Regions from separate parts of the Ornithinibacillus jepli genome, predicted to be linked through region 1. Evidence: a T-box and tRNA genes for the amino acid it is inferred to sense, from the RefSeq annotation. Region 1 holds a T-box; the other holds one or more tRNA genes.
What was found. The T-box of region 1 lies ahead of thrS (threonine--tRNA ligase). A T-box ahead of a tRNA ligase gene usually reads a tRNA of that ligase, here a tRNA-Thr.

Region 1 (8,211 bases):
GCTTCTTTTTCCTTCTTTTGTTGCTCGTAACGGAATTTACCGTAATTCATGATTCTAGCAACAGGTGGTTTTGCATTAGGTGCCACTAAAACTAAATCCAAATTAGCTTTTTGTGCAAGTTCTAATGCTTCTTGACGTGATTTCACACCAAGTTGATCCCCGTTTGAATCAATTAATCGTACTTCTTTCGCACGAATTTTTTCATTAACGTTCATATCTTTGCTAATAACCAGCCACCTCCAAATATTCTTGGGTCTGATCCATTGCCTGACAAGTTCTAATCAAACAAAAAATGTGGGCACACAAATGCACCCACATATCTTTAATCGTTCATAAAAGATGTAAACCAGTCGACTACTAAGCGTGTCAATCAGGTGAGAAGCGGGTGCTTCTACTTGTCATCAAGATCATTCAATTTTATTCAACTTTTATAGATTAACACGTAACTGAATAAAATGTCAACCCTATTTCATAAACTAGTATACACTACTTATCCGAGAAATGGAAGTATCACCATATTTAAATTGGAAACTAACGAGTAACTGCAGATAATTACGCGAGATAGTTGGATAGTTACACCAAAGCTTTTGTTTGTAACTATCCACTTCCGGCCAGTACTGCCACGTGTCTATACTTATCAGTTATTTTTTTTACGCAAAACTTTCTTATCAATCTCATCTTTAATAAGACTTTCAAATTCTTGATAAGGAAGTGTTACTGATTGCTGCTCACCGTATCTTCTGACATTAACCGCAACATCTTCAACTTCTTTATCCCCAACAACTAGAGCAAATGGTATTTTTTCTGTTTGGGCTTCACGAATCTTATAGCCAATCTTCTCATCTCGCTCATCGACTTCCACACGAACACCTTGGTATTGTAATTTTTCCGCTACTTTTTTCGCATAATCAAGGTGAACCTGTGGAGAAACTGGTATCACTTTCACTTGAACTGGTGCTAACCAAGTTGGGAAAGCTCCTTTATATTCTTCTAGCAGGAATGCTACAAAGCGTTCCATTGTAGATACGACACCGCGGTGAAGGACAACTGGACGATGTTCCTTTCCGTCTTCTCCTATATAAGATAGTTCAAAGCGTTCTGGTAACAATACGTCAATTTGTACAGTGGATAACGTTTCATCCTTACCTAGTGCAGTTTTTACTTGTACATCTAGCTTAGGACCATAGAACGCTGCTTCTCCTTCCGCTTCTACATACTCAAGATTCATGTCTTCCATTGTTTCTTTCAAAATACCTTGTGTCATTTCCCACATTTCATCGTTATCAATATATTTTTCTTTATCTTCTGGATCACGGTATGATAAGCGGAAATAATAATCATTGATTCCAAAATCTTTATATACATGTTGAATTAACTCAACTACTCGGATGAATTCTTCTTTCAATTGATCAGGACGGGCAAAAATATGTGCATCATTTAAAGTCATTGCTCGAACTCGTTGTAGACCCGCCAATGCTCCAGACATTTCATAACGATGCATTGTTCCAAGTTCTGCTATACGAACTGGAAGGTTACGATAGCTCCATAATTGATTTTTGAAAATCATCATATGGTGTGGACAGTTCATTGGACGAAGAACTAGTTCTTCATTATCCATTTGCATAGTTGGGAACATATCCTCTTGATAGTGATCCCAGTGTCCACTTGTCTTATACAAATCAACGTTAGCAAGTACTGGCGTATAAACATGGTTATAGCCTAGACGTTCCTCCAGGTCAACGATATATCGTTCAATTTGACGACGGATTGTTGCACCCTTTGGTAACCAAAGCGGTAAACCTTGACCAATCTTTTGGTTTACTGTAAAGATACCTAGTTCTTTACCTAACTTTCGGTGGTCACGTTCTTTTCGTTCTTCTAGAATTTGTAAATATTCTTCAACTTGAGCAGGCTTTTCAAAAGCTGTACCATAAATACGCTGAAGCTGTTTATTATTGCTATCCCCTCTCCAATATGCACCAGAGATACTTAGTAGTTTAAACGCTTTTAATTTACTTGTGGAAGGTACATGTATCCCTCGGCAAAGGTCAAAAAATTCTCCTTGTTTATAAATAGTTACTTGTTCATCTGCAGGAATTGCATCGATAAGTTCTAACTTTAATTTATCGCCTATATCTTCAAACATTTTCTTCGCTTCTTCACGTGATACTTCTACACGCTCTATTTGCAGATTTTCATCCACAATACGCTTCATTTCTTTTTCAATCTTCGGAAGATCTTCTGGAGTGATCTTCTCTTCCATATCAAAATCATAATAGAACCCTTCCTCAATAACCGGTCCTACTCCAAATTTAACATCTTTATAAAGTCGCTTAATAGCTTGAGCCATTAAATGTGCAGTGGAGTGACGGGCAACTTCTACACCTTCTGGACTTTTATACGTAATAATTTCAATCTTTCCACCTTGATTTAATTCACGCTTTAAGTCAAATAATTTACCATCTAATTTAATTGCTAACGCTTGCTTTCGTAATCCTGGTGAAATAGAAGCTGCAATATCTTCTCCAGTTGTCCCTTGAGGAAACTCCTTACTAGCTCCATCAGGGAATACAATTGTAATTTCTGACATCATTAACACTCCTTATACTAATTTTTCTAATGTTCCTTCCTATTTTACTGCTAGTATCAAGCAGCGGGAGTCTCGGTATTCCGACCGCTCACTGCTCTTTGAGTTCAATTTCCACAGCCATACAACAGTAAAGAGAAAATTTTGATGAATTAAAAAACGCCCATCCCTCTGCATAATTTGCAAAGGGACGAGCGTTGGTCACGTGGTTCCACCCTAATTCCCGTAACCTAAGTTACGGCTTTAAATCTTTAACGCAGATATACGCTATTATCTACTACATTCGATAATAGAGTTCAAAGGTGGTAATCATTCGGCTGTATGTGGAAGCTTTCACCACTAGGCTTCCCTCTCTAAGCAAAACAGGAATCAAATGATCATGTCCTTATCCTTACAGATGAATATATTAAATATAAACCACATTATAGCGTTAGTTTAAAGGATAATCAAGTCCTGTTATTGATTTTTTAAATAAATAGGAAAAGGAAATTTATGAAATGGCTCAAAATCAACTCTTTCTTGGAAAACATTAATAACGGTTAACGTTTTCGGTTCTGACGGATAATCCCCATAAATTTTAATTTTTTTCGGAGCCATTGCAACTAATGGAGCAAGATTTAGTTCATCCGCATCTAAACCTACTATGTAGAGTGGCTCCTTCTGCATTAACATTTTTAGTTCTATTCTTGAAAACTTTTTACCGTCAGATTTAAAAAATGAGAACGTTTTTCCTTGTAATATATGAACGACATTATAAACTGGTTCTTTCTTTGCAATGTATTCTCTAAGCATATTGACAAATTCTTGATGATCCTCTTCTCGTTTATATTCATCAATCGCTAATCCAACCATATTAACTAAATATTCCTTAAAAACCTTCAATCTAAATTTTACAATTGATTCAAAGTGTACAGTTGTTGTATTCTTCACATTCGAAACAAATAATGAATATAGAAGTTGCAGTGGATCATCTTTCTGCTTTCTAACTTGGACACTTTCCTCATCTTCACCAGCAATTAACCAGTGAGTAATATCCATAATTTTCTCGATTTCATCTCGATTTGAGTAATAATAAATTTGTTCGATAATATCCCTTATCCAATTCGTTAATCGGTGGTTAACAAAAACCTCAACCATCGATTTAACTACGGAATCAACTAATTCATTGTCTGTCTGTTGGTATTCAATTCTTAAATGATTCCCCCAATCTTCATGCGTTTTCCAATGTAATTCGATTTTCTTGTTATAATGAAATAATTGCTCACAAAAACTGATTACTTCTTTTGTAGAAGAAAAATAAACATCCATTTTAGTCTCATCACCCTCATCCAAAACCAAACTGTTACATTATATGGACATACTTATTAAAAAATGATTAATCCGTTAAAACTAGTAAGGTTAGTAAATGATAGGGATAAAAATAAGGGCATTTTACATAGATACATCAAGCTTTATGTTCATAGTTGAAAAATAGCTAAAATATAAAAAGTCGATAAAAGGAAAACCTTCTATCGACTTTACTGTTCTCTTCTATTATTTGAAAAGATAGGAACTTCCTTACTTATTTGTTTCATTCGTTCCATGATTCTTCCAGCTTTTACTGCTTCAATATCACCACGATTCGATTTAGCAAGGTGGTCCTCCAGTTGATCCATACTATAATTTGAAGTAAAGAATACTGGTAATCTTTCCATCATGCGATATTGTAAAATTGTTCCAAGAACTTCATCTCGAAACCAGGCCGACTGGGTTTCGGCTCCGATATCATCCAACATTAACACATCAGCTTTTTTAAAGTAGTCTATTTTTTCATTAATAGAATCATCTTTGATTGAGGACTTAATTTCTCGAACAAATTCAGGCATATAAATTAACATGGAAGAAATATTATGTTTCTTTAATTCATTTGCAATTGCACCTAAAAAATACGTTTTTCCTACTCCAAATGGCCCGTAAAGATAAAGTCCCTTCTTAGGAAGACCATCTTTAACTTCTCCTAAGAACGCTATAATTTCACGAATTGCTTGTCTTCGGTTCGGATCATGATCGATTCCATCTATTGTTGCTTCTAATATTTCCTTAGGCATATATAGGCTTTGAATTAATTTTTTCTGGTTTTGTTCTTTTTCAAAGACAATACGATTATGACACTTCTCATAGGATAAGTGAATTTCATTATTTTCTACACTGAGAATAGGAGAATATCCTTGTATCATATTTTTACATCCACCTAAAGAGGAACATTGATCACATTGCTTTGACTGCGTGGTATACTCATATAATTTAATTAGATTTTTTTCAATTTCCCGTTCTGGAAGCTCTGGATGTAACGATAGAAATTCTTTTATTTCAGGATTATTTAATACTTCATTTTTTATCCTATTATAATTTTCCTGGAAATTTTCGTTTCTTTCCATCCATTTTTTTAATTCAGATTGTACTGGTTTCATGTCAATCATCCTTGGTACTCATTATTTTTTCGAACTGTCAGCGTACTCTTGTAAGAGAGAAGCAATTTCATCTTTTTCACGTTCTAAATCTATTGTTGCTTCAGCTTTTGCTTTTACTGTATTTTGTTTCCGTTCCTTAAACCATTCCGGAATTATTTCCGTTTTGTTGCTTTTCTTATTATAATTTTGATAGTTTTGCTGTTTTTTCTCAGTAGCTATACGATACCGTTCTATTTCTTTTTTCGCAAACATCATGGCTTCTCTAGCCGTCTTTAGATTTGCTCGCGACCAATGACTAGCAATTTTTTCTAAATAGGCCTTTGAGAGCTTCATATTAGTTTGGAGCAAAACATAATGAATTAATACATTCATTACCGGCGAAGGCAACCCTTGGGTTGTCATAATTTCACGAATTACTTTTAGATCTGGTTCTGATGCATAATTTCCACTTGATAGTTCTTCAAGCAGTTGCTTAGGTGATATATTTTCTAAATGACGGATGAGTTGTTCTTCTTTAGATACAGGCTCTTTTGGAACATGTTTCTCTACTTGTGTTTGATTAAAAGGCTTTGAAGTCAGTTGTACGGTCGCTTCTCTACGTGAAGTTTTAAAACTATCATGGCATGCTTCTTTAAACTCTTCTATATCAAGCCTATTTTCATCTGTTAATGCCCAAAGCACACATTTCTCAATTTCATATTCTGAAAGTCCATATAACTGCATCATTTGATTCATTATTCGTTTATTTTCCGAAGTTAGAACTCGTTTATAAGGAATCATTCGTGCTTTAAGCATTTGTTCCATCCATGAAAAATCCACCGATTCTAATTTTGGTCCAGTACTTTCAGGAATACGATTAATATTTTGCATTGGAGTTACTTCAGTTTGAATGGTCTCAAATACATCTCCGAAAGAAACGGTTATATTATTTCCAGCAGGCTGTTTAATACTTCTGGAATAACAAGATCTTAAAAGAGAAAATTTATCTTTTCCAATATGATGATATAATAATTGCGAAAGCATTGCATCTTGGAAAAAATCAGAAGGTGAAAAAGGAACTTGAAGGATATAATGAAAATTAGTTTGCTCAAGCGTCTTGTCTTCAAACGTTTTTAACAAACCAATTCCCTCCAACTTCAATCTAGCTTCATAAATCTCAACCAGGGAAATATTTAAGTAATTCATTAATGTATGGTGGGTTTGAATCGATACTTCTTTTTGAAAATCCATTTCATGTAAAAGTGTTTGATAAAGCATAACTGCCTTCATACCAAGCAATGGCTGATAAAGATGGGTTAATGATTTTGAATAATCAACAGGCAAATTACCATGCAAATCAACAGTATAACCATCCACTGGCAATATTTTTCCTATGTTCATCTTAACCCTTCTTTCTACGATTTTTACTGCAGATGTTTCAATTTTTATTAGGAATTCTTTTTATCTGTTTGAATTAAGTCTTTTAATTCATCAAGGAAAACATTAATATCCTTAAACTGACGGTATACAGACGCAAAACGGACATATGCTACGTCATCAACACCGGAAAGACGTTCCATTACCATTTCTCCAACTTCTTCACTATCAATTTCTGATGCTCCAGTATTACGTAATTCCTTTTCAACATCAAAAGCAATTGACTCAATCTTCTCTATCGAAACTGGCCTTTTCTCACAAGCCTTTATTAATCCTCGAACAAGTTTTTCTCTACTAAATTCCTGTCTAGTACCATCCTTCTTCACAACAATAAGTGGTACCTCTTCAATTCGTTCAAAGGTAGTAAAACGATACCCACATTTCTCACATTCTCTTCTTCTACGGATAGAACGTCCTTCTTCTATTGGTCTTGAATCTAGTACTTTTGTATTTTTATTCTGGCAATTTGAACATCTCATTTAATTAACCCCATTCATCTAACAATCACATTAAATTTTATCGATTAAAGGTAATTCTTTATTTAATTTTTCATATAGTTCTTTGACCACTTTAGAACTATATCCAAAATCAAACGGTAAAGCTGATTCACTAGAAACGGTAAAATCAATCGCAGTTTGATATGGACGAACCATAATAACAGTAGCAATGACGAAAGCTTTTTTCCCTTTTACAATATAAAAACTTAATTCACCATGCTCTGAAGAAACGGAATTAAGTTCATATTTATTCGATCTATTCACTAGATCTTGTAACATAGCAAGTCCCTTGTCTTTCGTCGTTTTATAATAATGGGTTTGCAATTCTTTATCCCAATGTTTATCTGATGTTTCAGCTTGGTTATAAAAAAAACGTGATATCTTCTTACCAAAAGACATGCCATCCACTCCTAGTTAATCTGACTAGTTCCGTATACTATAACTCTATTTATTTTAACATGTTTTACAAATTATCCCTAGTAAAAATTTAAAATCAAAAAGAGCTGGGAATGGCCCAACTCTTAAATCTACTTACATATTTTTAGGAAACGGATACATTTTTAGCCTTTAAGAAACTACCTACATACTTAACAAGATCAACCACTCTTGCTGAATAGCCCCATTCATTATCGTACCATGCTAACACCTTGATTTTATTGTCTTCCATTACCATTGTAGATAAACCATCAATTATAGCAGAATAATCAGAAGTTGTATAATCAATAGATACTAAAGGCTCTTCACTATATTGAATGATACCAGCTAATTCATTAGCAGCTGCCTCACGAAATATATTATTCACGATATTAGCCGTCACAGGTTCTTCGACGTCCACAACTAAATCCACTAATGATACATTGGGTGTTGGAACGCGTAGAGCCATTCCATGTAATTTCCCCTTAAGATGTGGCAATACTTCACTTAACGCTTTCGCAGCACCTGTGGAAGTTGGTATTATGGATTGTGTACATCCCCTTGCACGACGAAGATCTTTATGTGGATTGTCTAAATTCTTTTGGTCATTTGTAAAGGCATGAACAGTCGTCATTAGTCCATTTTTAATTTTGAAGTTTTCATCTAATACCTTTACTACTGGAGCCAAACAGTTTGTTGTACATGATGCATTGGATATAACGTCATCGTTTTCTTCATCATAACTACTATGGTTTACTCCCATTACTATTGTCTTATCAACTTGCTTGCCTGGTGCTGTAATGACAACTTTTTTTGCACCTGCAACTAAATGTAAACCAGCTGATTC
Region 2 (8,211 bases), on a different contig from region 1:
GTTGAATATAGAATGAATTTGAATATTAGTCGAATTATTTTTTAAAGGGATAGGTGTGTTTTAGTATTATCCTAAAAATTATAACGAGGTGTTTGTTTGAGTAGGTTTAACTATAATACAGAGACAGAAAGATTAATAATAAGACCATATATTAAAGAAGATTTCTCAAATTGGTTAACCCAATTTAATAATAGGATGCCTTCACAGCACAAATATGATGAAGGAAAAATAGATATGAGTATTTGTACTGAAGAATGGTTTGGGGAATTGGTAAATAACCATCAACAGATGGCCGTGAATGACAAAGTATATGTATTTGGTATATTTAGAAAAGAAGATAATGCTCATTTGGGTGCAATAGATTTTTCGACAATTATGAGGGATAATTTTCAATGGGCGAGATTCGGGTATACCATTCATAACCAATTTTGGAGACAAGGTTACGGTAAGGAAGCTGTAAAAGCAGCAATAATTCTTGCTTTTAAAAAGCTAAACTTTCACCGTATAGAAGCACACATTAATCTCGATAATACTCCTTCGATAAAATTAGCAGAAAGTGTTGGAATGCAATTTGAATGTATAAGAAAAGGTTTTATCTATGAATTTGATGAATGGACTGATAACCTAATTTACCATATTATTTCAAAATAAATTTTATTGAACAATCCAGCTAATAGAAGTTTGTCCCTTATTGCGCTAATGGGTAGCTTTAGTGAAAGAAGAGAATATTATTATCCAAAGGGGCTTGATTTAAATAAGCTCCTTTTCTAGTAAATTATAATGTGATTTTATGTGTTTTTGGTTGAAATCTGTTTTTCGAATTACTATGAGAATTAGCTAGAGACACCTCTTAATGGAACCTGTTAGAATTATTTCCTTCCCTTTTTAACTTGAAAAGTAAGCATGTAAACACCATATATAGCAATGAATACAAGTAATCCAACCAGACAAAGATTAAAATAATACCAGAACCCATTTCCAAGTAAATTTAATGGAGTGTTAGCTGAAGGTGTTCTGGCAAGGAAAAGGAAGTTAGCGTTAAGTAAAGGATTTATGATGAATCCTGTGATCCCTGCATATATAAGAAGATAGATATAAGACTCTATCGTTTTCATAAAGGTGATTTTTAACTTAGAAGTAATGACTAAAAGTAAACAAGCCCAGGATAAGACCAGATGATGTATAAAGAACTGCCAAAATCGAAATTGAGGATAACCATGGTGTAATTCTGGTGTTACTACTGCTAGAAACGATGGGACAATACCAATGAACAAGATAATTTGGCTCAGCTTCTCGTTTTTTGTTAGCAGTGCAAGCATTGTAAGAATGCCGGCTAAACTACAAAGCTGAAATGGAAGGAACTCACGCGGGTTCCATGCACCGTTTACTATTCCCCAGGTTTGATAACTAATTTCTGATGAAACTAGGATTGTAAATAAGGTCCATCTTAATATAGAGACAATTCTATGATGAGTACGAAGTTTATTGGAGTAGATTAATAGTAAAGCCATACCTAATATGAATAGAAAAATCATCAATAAATGGTGGATACCAAAAAACTGAAATGAAGAAAGTACTTTATTGCTGAACCATTCTCCCATGTCCAACACCCCTATTTATATAGAAAATAACGCTTACTAAAAATATTTTAGTAAGCGTTTATAGTTTATATATTTATCCGCCAATTATATGGTAACCAGAATCGACATGTAATACTTCTCCGGTAACACCTCTGGATAGATCGCTGATAAAGAATAGTGTAGCATCCCCAACTTGTTCTTGATCTACATTTCGACGTAAAGGAGCTTTTTCTTCTACCATTCCTAGCTTTTCGTTAAAACCAGATACCCCTTTTGCTGCTAGAGTACGAATTGGACCTGCAGACACTGCGTTGACACGAATTCCATATTTACCAACGTCTTCTGCTAAATATCTTACACTAGCCTCTAAAGAAGCTTTAGCGACTCCCATAATATTATAGTTAGGAATTACTTTTTCTGCACCTAAATATGTTTGCGTAACAATACTACCGCCTTCTGTCATTAATTCTTTAGCAGCTTTTGTAACTGCTACTAATGAAAAGGCACTAATATTATGTGCTAGTAAGAAGCCTTCACGTGATGTATTGGAAAATTCCCCTTTTAATTCATCGCGATTTGCAAATGCGACAGCGTGTACAACGCCATGAATAACGCCAACTTTTTCTTTTATTTCATTAAACGCATTTTGAATACTCTCATCATCTGCCACATCGCAGTTAACGATAAGCTTTGCTTCAATATTGTTTTCTTCCAACAATTTAGTAAGCTTTTTATATGATCTCTCTTGTCTGTTTGTGAAAATTAGGTTTGCTCCGGCGTTGTGTAAGGACTTTGTTACACCCCAAGCAATACTTCTTTCATTTGCAACACCCATTACAACAATATTTTTATTTTTTAATAGTTCAGTCATATTGAACCTCCAAAATTGTGATTAACTATTAGTACCTAACTATAATTTATCATTTTTTAATTAAAAAACCAATTTATTTATTAAAAAATAATTATTTCTGTATGGAAATATCCCTGTAGAATAAGGGGTTTGAGGGTTAGTGAAATTTTTTTTAAAAAAATTACGTTTTCCTCTTTACAAAGGTTGAAAATCTGTATATAATAAAATTCGTTGACTGCTAAGACAAGCTAACAACTGATACTGGCCCGTTGGTCAAGCGGTTAAGACACCGCCCTTTCACGGCGGTAACACGGGTTCGAATCCCGTACGGGTCACCATGTGGAGGATTAGCTCAGCTGGGAGAGCACCTGCCTTACAAGCAGGGGGTCACAGGTTCGAGCCCTGTATCCTCCACCACTTAATAAATTTATATGAAATTCACCATGCCGGCCTAGCTCAATTGGTAGAGCAACGAGCAATACTCCTACCGAATTAGCTGCGAGTAACCCCGAAGCATATACTTCCTTGAATATGCTAGAAGATGCAGGGGTCCACATGGTAAAGGTATAAAACTTAATAAGTGAAATTCACCATGCCGGCCTAGCTCAATTGGTAGAGCAACTGACTTGTAATCAGTAGGTTGGGGGTTCAAGTCCTCTGGCCGGCACCATTTTTTTGTATAAAAACAAAAAAATAGCTAAATATATGGAGGGGTAGCGAAGTGGCTAAACGCGGCGGACTGTAAATCCGCTCCTTCGGGTTCGGCAGTTCGAATCTGCCCCCCTCCACCATTTAGATTATTGGGCTATAGCCAAGCGGTAAGGCAACGGGTTTTGGTCCCGTGATTCCCAGGTTCGAATCCTGGTAGCCCAGCTTTTTTTATTTTCTGGGACTTTTATTCTTAAACTATTGGCTAACCGCTGATTTATAAAAACGCTCAGGACTTACTAGCTTAGATCTACTCAATTATATGAGCCATTAGCTCAGTCGGTAGAGCATCTGACTTTTAATCAGAGGGTCGAAGGTTCGAATCCTTCATGGCTCATCATTTAAATAGATAAATAAAAACAAGGTTGCGATTCTTTCGTAACCTTGTTTTTATTTGCATTTTACACTGTTTTTTAACATAATAGATAGAGTAATTCATTATGTAAATTAAAGATATTTATAAGTTTTTGCTAATAAACTGACAATATAAAAGGATGGTTGGTATGAAATCTTCTAGGATTCCTGGTTTTTATAAAAAAACTGTTGAAGAACGAAGAGAGCTTGTAAGGGAGGCACTTGATTTATCAGAAGATGACTTAAGCGTGTTATCATCCCTGGAAGCTTTACCAATCGAGACTGCTGATAAAATGATTGAGAATGTGATTGGAACATTCCCACTTCCATTAGGTTTAGGATTGAATTTCTTAATAAACGGGAAAGATTATATTATACCGATGGTAGTTGAAGAGCCGTCTATAGTAGCTTCGGCTAGCCATATCGCTAAAATTGTAAGGGATGCAGGCGGTTTTAAAACAGAAGCATCAGAACGAATTATGATTGGCCAAATTCAAGTAGTTGGTTGTAAAGATTACGAAGCAGCTAAACATAAATTACTAGAAGTGAAAAACGAATTAATTGAAGCAGCTAATGCTGCATATCCAAGTATTGTAGCAAGAGGTGGGGGAGCTAGGGATTTAGATGTTAGAATCCTTAATGATTCGCCTGGTTCTCAGTATGGAACAATGCTTGTTGTACATTTATATATTGATACATGTGATGCAATGGGAGCAAATATTATTAATACGATGGTTGAATCTTTAGCACCAACTGTGGAAGAGCTAACTGGTGGTAAAGTATACCTACGTATTTTGTCTAACCTTGCTGACCGTTGTATTGCAAAAGCAACATGTGTTATCCCCCCTAAATTATTAGTTACTGGCGAATACTCTGGGGAAGAAGTGCGTGATGGTGTTGTAAGTGCTTTTGAATTTGCTGATTCTGATCCGTACCGGGCAGTAACGCACAACAAAGGAATAATGAATGGAATTGATCCCGTTATTATAGCTACAGGTAATGATTGGAGAGCGGTCGAAGCGGGAGCTCATGCTTATGCTTCGCGCTTTGGAAGTTATCGTTCGATGACAAAATGGTCTGTTGATGAAGAAGGTAACTTAGTTGGGGAATTAGAACTACCGATGTCTATCGGAATAGTAGGTGGAGCAATTCGTGTACACCCGATTTCACAATTAGCGCATAAAATGTTAAATATAGAATCTGCATCTGAGCTTGCTCAAATTATCGTTGCGGTTGGTCTAGCACAAAATCTCGGTGCTTTGAAAGCTCTCGTGACAGACGGTATTCAAAAAGGCCATATGGCATTACATTCTCGTTCTGTCGCAATAGCTGCTGGCGCTACTGGGGAGATGATTGATATTATAGCTGAACAATTAGTAAAGTCGAAAGAAATCCGTGTAGGTAAAGCTAAAGAATTGGTGGAACAATATTCAAAATGAGTACAGAGAAATTAACCATTACAAATAAAATAATTAAAACGGAAAAAAGTGGAACCGGAATTGCCCATAGCAAACTAATTTTAATTGGAGAGCATGCAGTTGTACACGGACAACCTGCAATCGCTATCCCGTTTCCATTAGTTGGTGTGGAGTCGGTTATTGAATATCGTAAAGGTCCGATTAAGTTTGATAGTACGTTTTATAATGGACCGATGGATTCGGCTCCACTTACGTTAGATGGAATTGTAAATAGTATTCAAGAAACATTGAAATACTTAGGTCTTCCTAACAGGGATATGATTATTCGAATTAAATCCTCTATTCCGCCAGGGAAAGGACTAGGTTCAAGTGCATCTGTTGCAATCGCGATTATCCGATCGCTTTTTGCTTATGCAAATGTAAACTATACCGAAAGTGAATTATTACACTTTGCTAATATTGCAGAGAAATTCGCCCATGGTTCTCCAAGTGGAATTGATACGCTTACCATTACCTCTGAGTCGCCGGTGTGGTTTGAGAAAGAAAATCCGGTAAGCTATATAAGCCCGGGTGAGGACTTCCATTTCATTGTGGCAGATTCTGGCCGTATTGGTGATACGAGATCAGCGGTTGAATCAGTAGCACATCTATTAAAGAAAGCTCCGAAAAAGATTCAGTCCAAAATTGAACGAATTGGGGAATTAACCCATCTAGCTAAACACGCATTAGAGAAGGCTGGCAAAAATTTACTAGGTCAAATGTTAAATGAAGCACAGCATGAGTTATCTGCTCTTGGTGTTAGTGATGAAGGATTGGATCGATTAATCAACTTTGCTCGTAAAGAAGGGGCCCTAGGTGCGAAATTAACTGGTGCTGGAAATGGTGGTTGTATTATCGCATTAGCGAAAAATGAGTTCCATTCTAGACAGTTAGCTGAAAAACTAAAAGAGTTTGGAGCACAAGCCGTTTGGCCATTTGTATTAAGAAAACAAGATTAATGAGAAATGGCTTTTATAAAGGGGACCTATCATGAAAGTAACTGCAAAAGCACATACAAACATTGCATTAATAAAATACTGGGGTAAACGTGATGAAGGATTAATTTTACCTACTAATAACAGTTTATCGGTAACATTAGATGGTTTCTTTACAACAACATCTGTTGAGTTCAAGCCTGATTTAACAAAGGATTCATTTCTTTTAAATGACGAAGAAGTAGAAGGCGAACAAAGCATTCGAGTAACGAACTTTTTAAATTTAGTTCGTGAATTGGCTCAAGAAGAGGTTTATGCAGAAGTGAAATCTATTAATGCTGTACCTACTGCTGCGGGATTTGCTTCGTCAGCTTCAGGTTTTGCAGCCCTTGCAGCTGCCTCTAGTAAAGCTATTGGATTAAATTTAACTGATACAGAGTTGTCTCGTCTAACTAGACAGGGATCTGGTTCTGCATGTCGCTCGATTTTCGGTGGCTTTGCGGAATGGCTACAGGGAGTAGAGGCGGATGGTTCTGATTCCTATGCCGTGCCAATTGCTCCAAAAGAGCATTGGGATATTCGTGTTGCAGCGGTCGTTCTTTCTTCTAAAATGAAAAAAGTATCTAGTAGATCAGGGATGAAGCGAACGGTGGAAACTTCTCCCTTTTTTAAAGGCTGGGTAGAGAGTATTCCGGCTGATTTAGAAGGTATTAAACAAGGCATTCTGGATAAAGATTTTGAAAAAGTAGGAGAGATTGCGGAGGCTAACTGCTTGAAAATGCATGCCACGACTTTAGGAGCGAATCCACCTTTTACCTATTGGTTGGATACGACGATGGCAGTAATGCAAACTGTGCAACAATTACGTAGCGCTGGAATTCCAGCATATTTCACAATCGATGCCGGGCCAAATGTGAAAGTGTTGTATCTTCCGGAACATGAGGCAAAAATACAAGAAACATTGCAGCATATTCCAGGTGTTACCGAGGTGAAATTAAGTCGTGTCGGTCAAGGAATAACCTATTTAGAGGATGAGGAACTTGTCTAATTCATCTATCACAATCCAAGTGCCTGGGAAACTAATGATTGCTGGAGAATTTGCCGTATTAGAGCCGTATCATAAATTAATTGCAATGGCAGTAAACCGTTTTGTTTATGTAGATATACATGCTAATAAAACGAATCAATTAACATTAGAAAAGTTTAACCTGCGTAACTTGAACTGGAACTTTGTTGATAAGCAAGTAATAATTGACTCTACCGATACACGTGTGAACTTTGTACAGGAAGCGATGACAATTGCTTTCGGGTATTTGAGTGAAAAAAATATTTCAATTGATAATTTTTCACTTCAAGTGAAAAGTGAACTCGATGATAAAGTGTCAGGGAAGAAGTTTGGTCTTGGTTCAAGTGCTGCTGTAGCTGTTGGTGTTATAACGGCTATTTTACAATATCATTTGCCTAAAGCTCCATCCCCTTTACTTGTTTTTAAGCTTGCCGCTATATCCCATGTGGCAGCGCAAGGTAATGGTTCTGGTGCGGACGTCGCGGCTTCTGCATTTGGTGGTATTATTCAGTATTCATCTTTTCAAGCAAATTGGTTACGAAATAGATATAATGAATCTAATACATTATTAGAAGTAATAGAAATGGATTGGCCGTATTTATCAATTGAACCGGTAGCGTTGCCAGCTGACATCCATTTGCGTGTTGGTTGGACAGGGAGTCCAGCGTCAACAGGAAATTTAGTAAATCAAATACTACAGTTAAAAAATACGAAACGTGACAAGTATGAGGAGTTTTTACATAACAGTGAGGAAGCGGTTAAAAACATTCTCCGTGGAATGCTAGATAACGATCTTCCTCTATTATTGAGTGGTGTAAAACAAAACAGAACGGCATTAGTAGCAGTTGGAAAAGAGGCAGAGACAGACCTAGAGACAACGAAGATAGCTAAACTATGTGATTTAGCAGAAGAACTGGGAGGGGCTGCTAAGCAATCGGGAGCCGGTGGCGGTGACTGTGGTATTGCTATGATGCCATCTATAGAGAGTGCAGAAATGTTAGTCCATACTTGGAAGGATGAAGGAATAACTCCGTTAGAACTCAAATCCTATCCTCTTGGAGCTATATCCCTATAGATAAGGTATCGTCCTAAAAGTGGTGATACTTTTTTCTTTGCAAAAATCATTAAAGCGTAAGTATGAATAAATATTCGAAAAATTGTCGAGTTGAGTCGTTAATATAAACTAAGGTAAAATAGTATTGTGGAGGTGGCTATTTATTATGAAAAATAAAATATCTTTAATCGGTGTCCCAATGGATTT

Region 2: it encodes a tRNA-Thr, which carries the amino acid that the T-box ahead of thrS (threonine--tRNA ligase) is inferred to sense. The anticodon was not compared.

The regions. Positions count from the first base shown of each region.
Region 1 is NZ_JBFEGG010000001.1:1,429,853-1,438,063, forward strand. Features, by position in the region: gene infC (translation initiation factor IF-3) at 1-215, opposite strand, end outside; ribosomal protein L20 leader region at 281-403, opposite strand; gene thrS (threonine--tRNA ligase) at 638-2,590, opposite strand; T-box leader at 2,771-2,988, opposite strand; gene ytxC (putative sporulation protein YtxC) at 3,044-3,895, opposite strand; gene dnaI (primosomal protein DnaI) at 4,105-5,037, opposite strand; gene AB1K81_RS07505 (replication initiation and membrane attachment family protein) at 5,059-6,417, opposite strand; gene nrdR (transcriptional regulator NrdR) at 6,465-6,932, opposite strand; gene AB1K81_RS07515 (cytosolic protein) at 6,963-7,349, opposite strand; gene AB1K81_RS07520 (glyceraldehyde-3-phosphate dehydrogenase) at 7,492-8,211, opposite strand, start outside.
Region 2 is NZ_JBFEGG010000006.1:113,821-122,031, reverse strand. Features, by position in the region: gene AB1K81_RS17145 (GNAT family N-acetyltransferase) at 97-651, shown strand; gene AB1K81_RS17140 (YwaF family protein) at 870-1,601, opposite strand; gene fabI (enoyl-ACP reductase FabI) at 1,675-2,451, opposite strand; tRNA gene AB1K81_RS17130 (tRNA-Glu) at 2,694-2,768, shown strand; tRNA gene AB1K81_RS17125 (tRNA-Val) at 2,772-2,847, shown strand; tRNA gene AB1K81_RS17120 (tRNA-Thr) at 3,025-3,100, shown strand; tRNA gene AB1K81_RS17115 (tRNA-Tyr) at 3,138-3,221, shown strand; tRNA gene AB1K81_RS17110 (tRNA-Gln) at 3,232-3,303, shown strand; tRNA gene AB1K81_RS17105 (tRNA-Lys) at 3,403-3,475, shown strand; gene AB1K81_RS17100 (hydroxymethylglutaryl-CoA reductase, degradative) at 3,642-4,931, shown strand; gene mvk (mevalonate kinase) at 4,928-5,908, shown strand; gene mvaD (diphosphomevalonate decarboxylase) at 5,940-6,932, shown strand; gene AB1K81_RS17085 (phosphomevalonate kinase) at 6,925-8,025, shown strand; gene rocF (arginase) at 8,171-8,211, shown strand, end outside.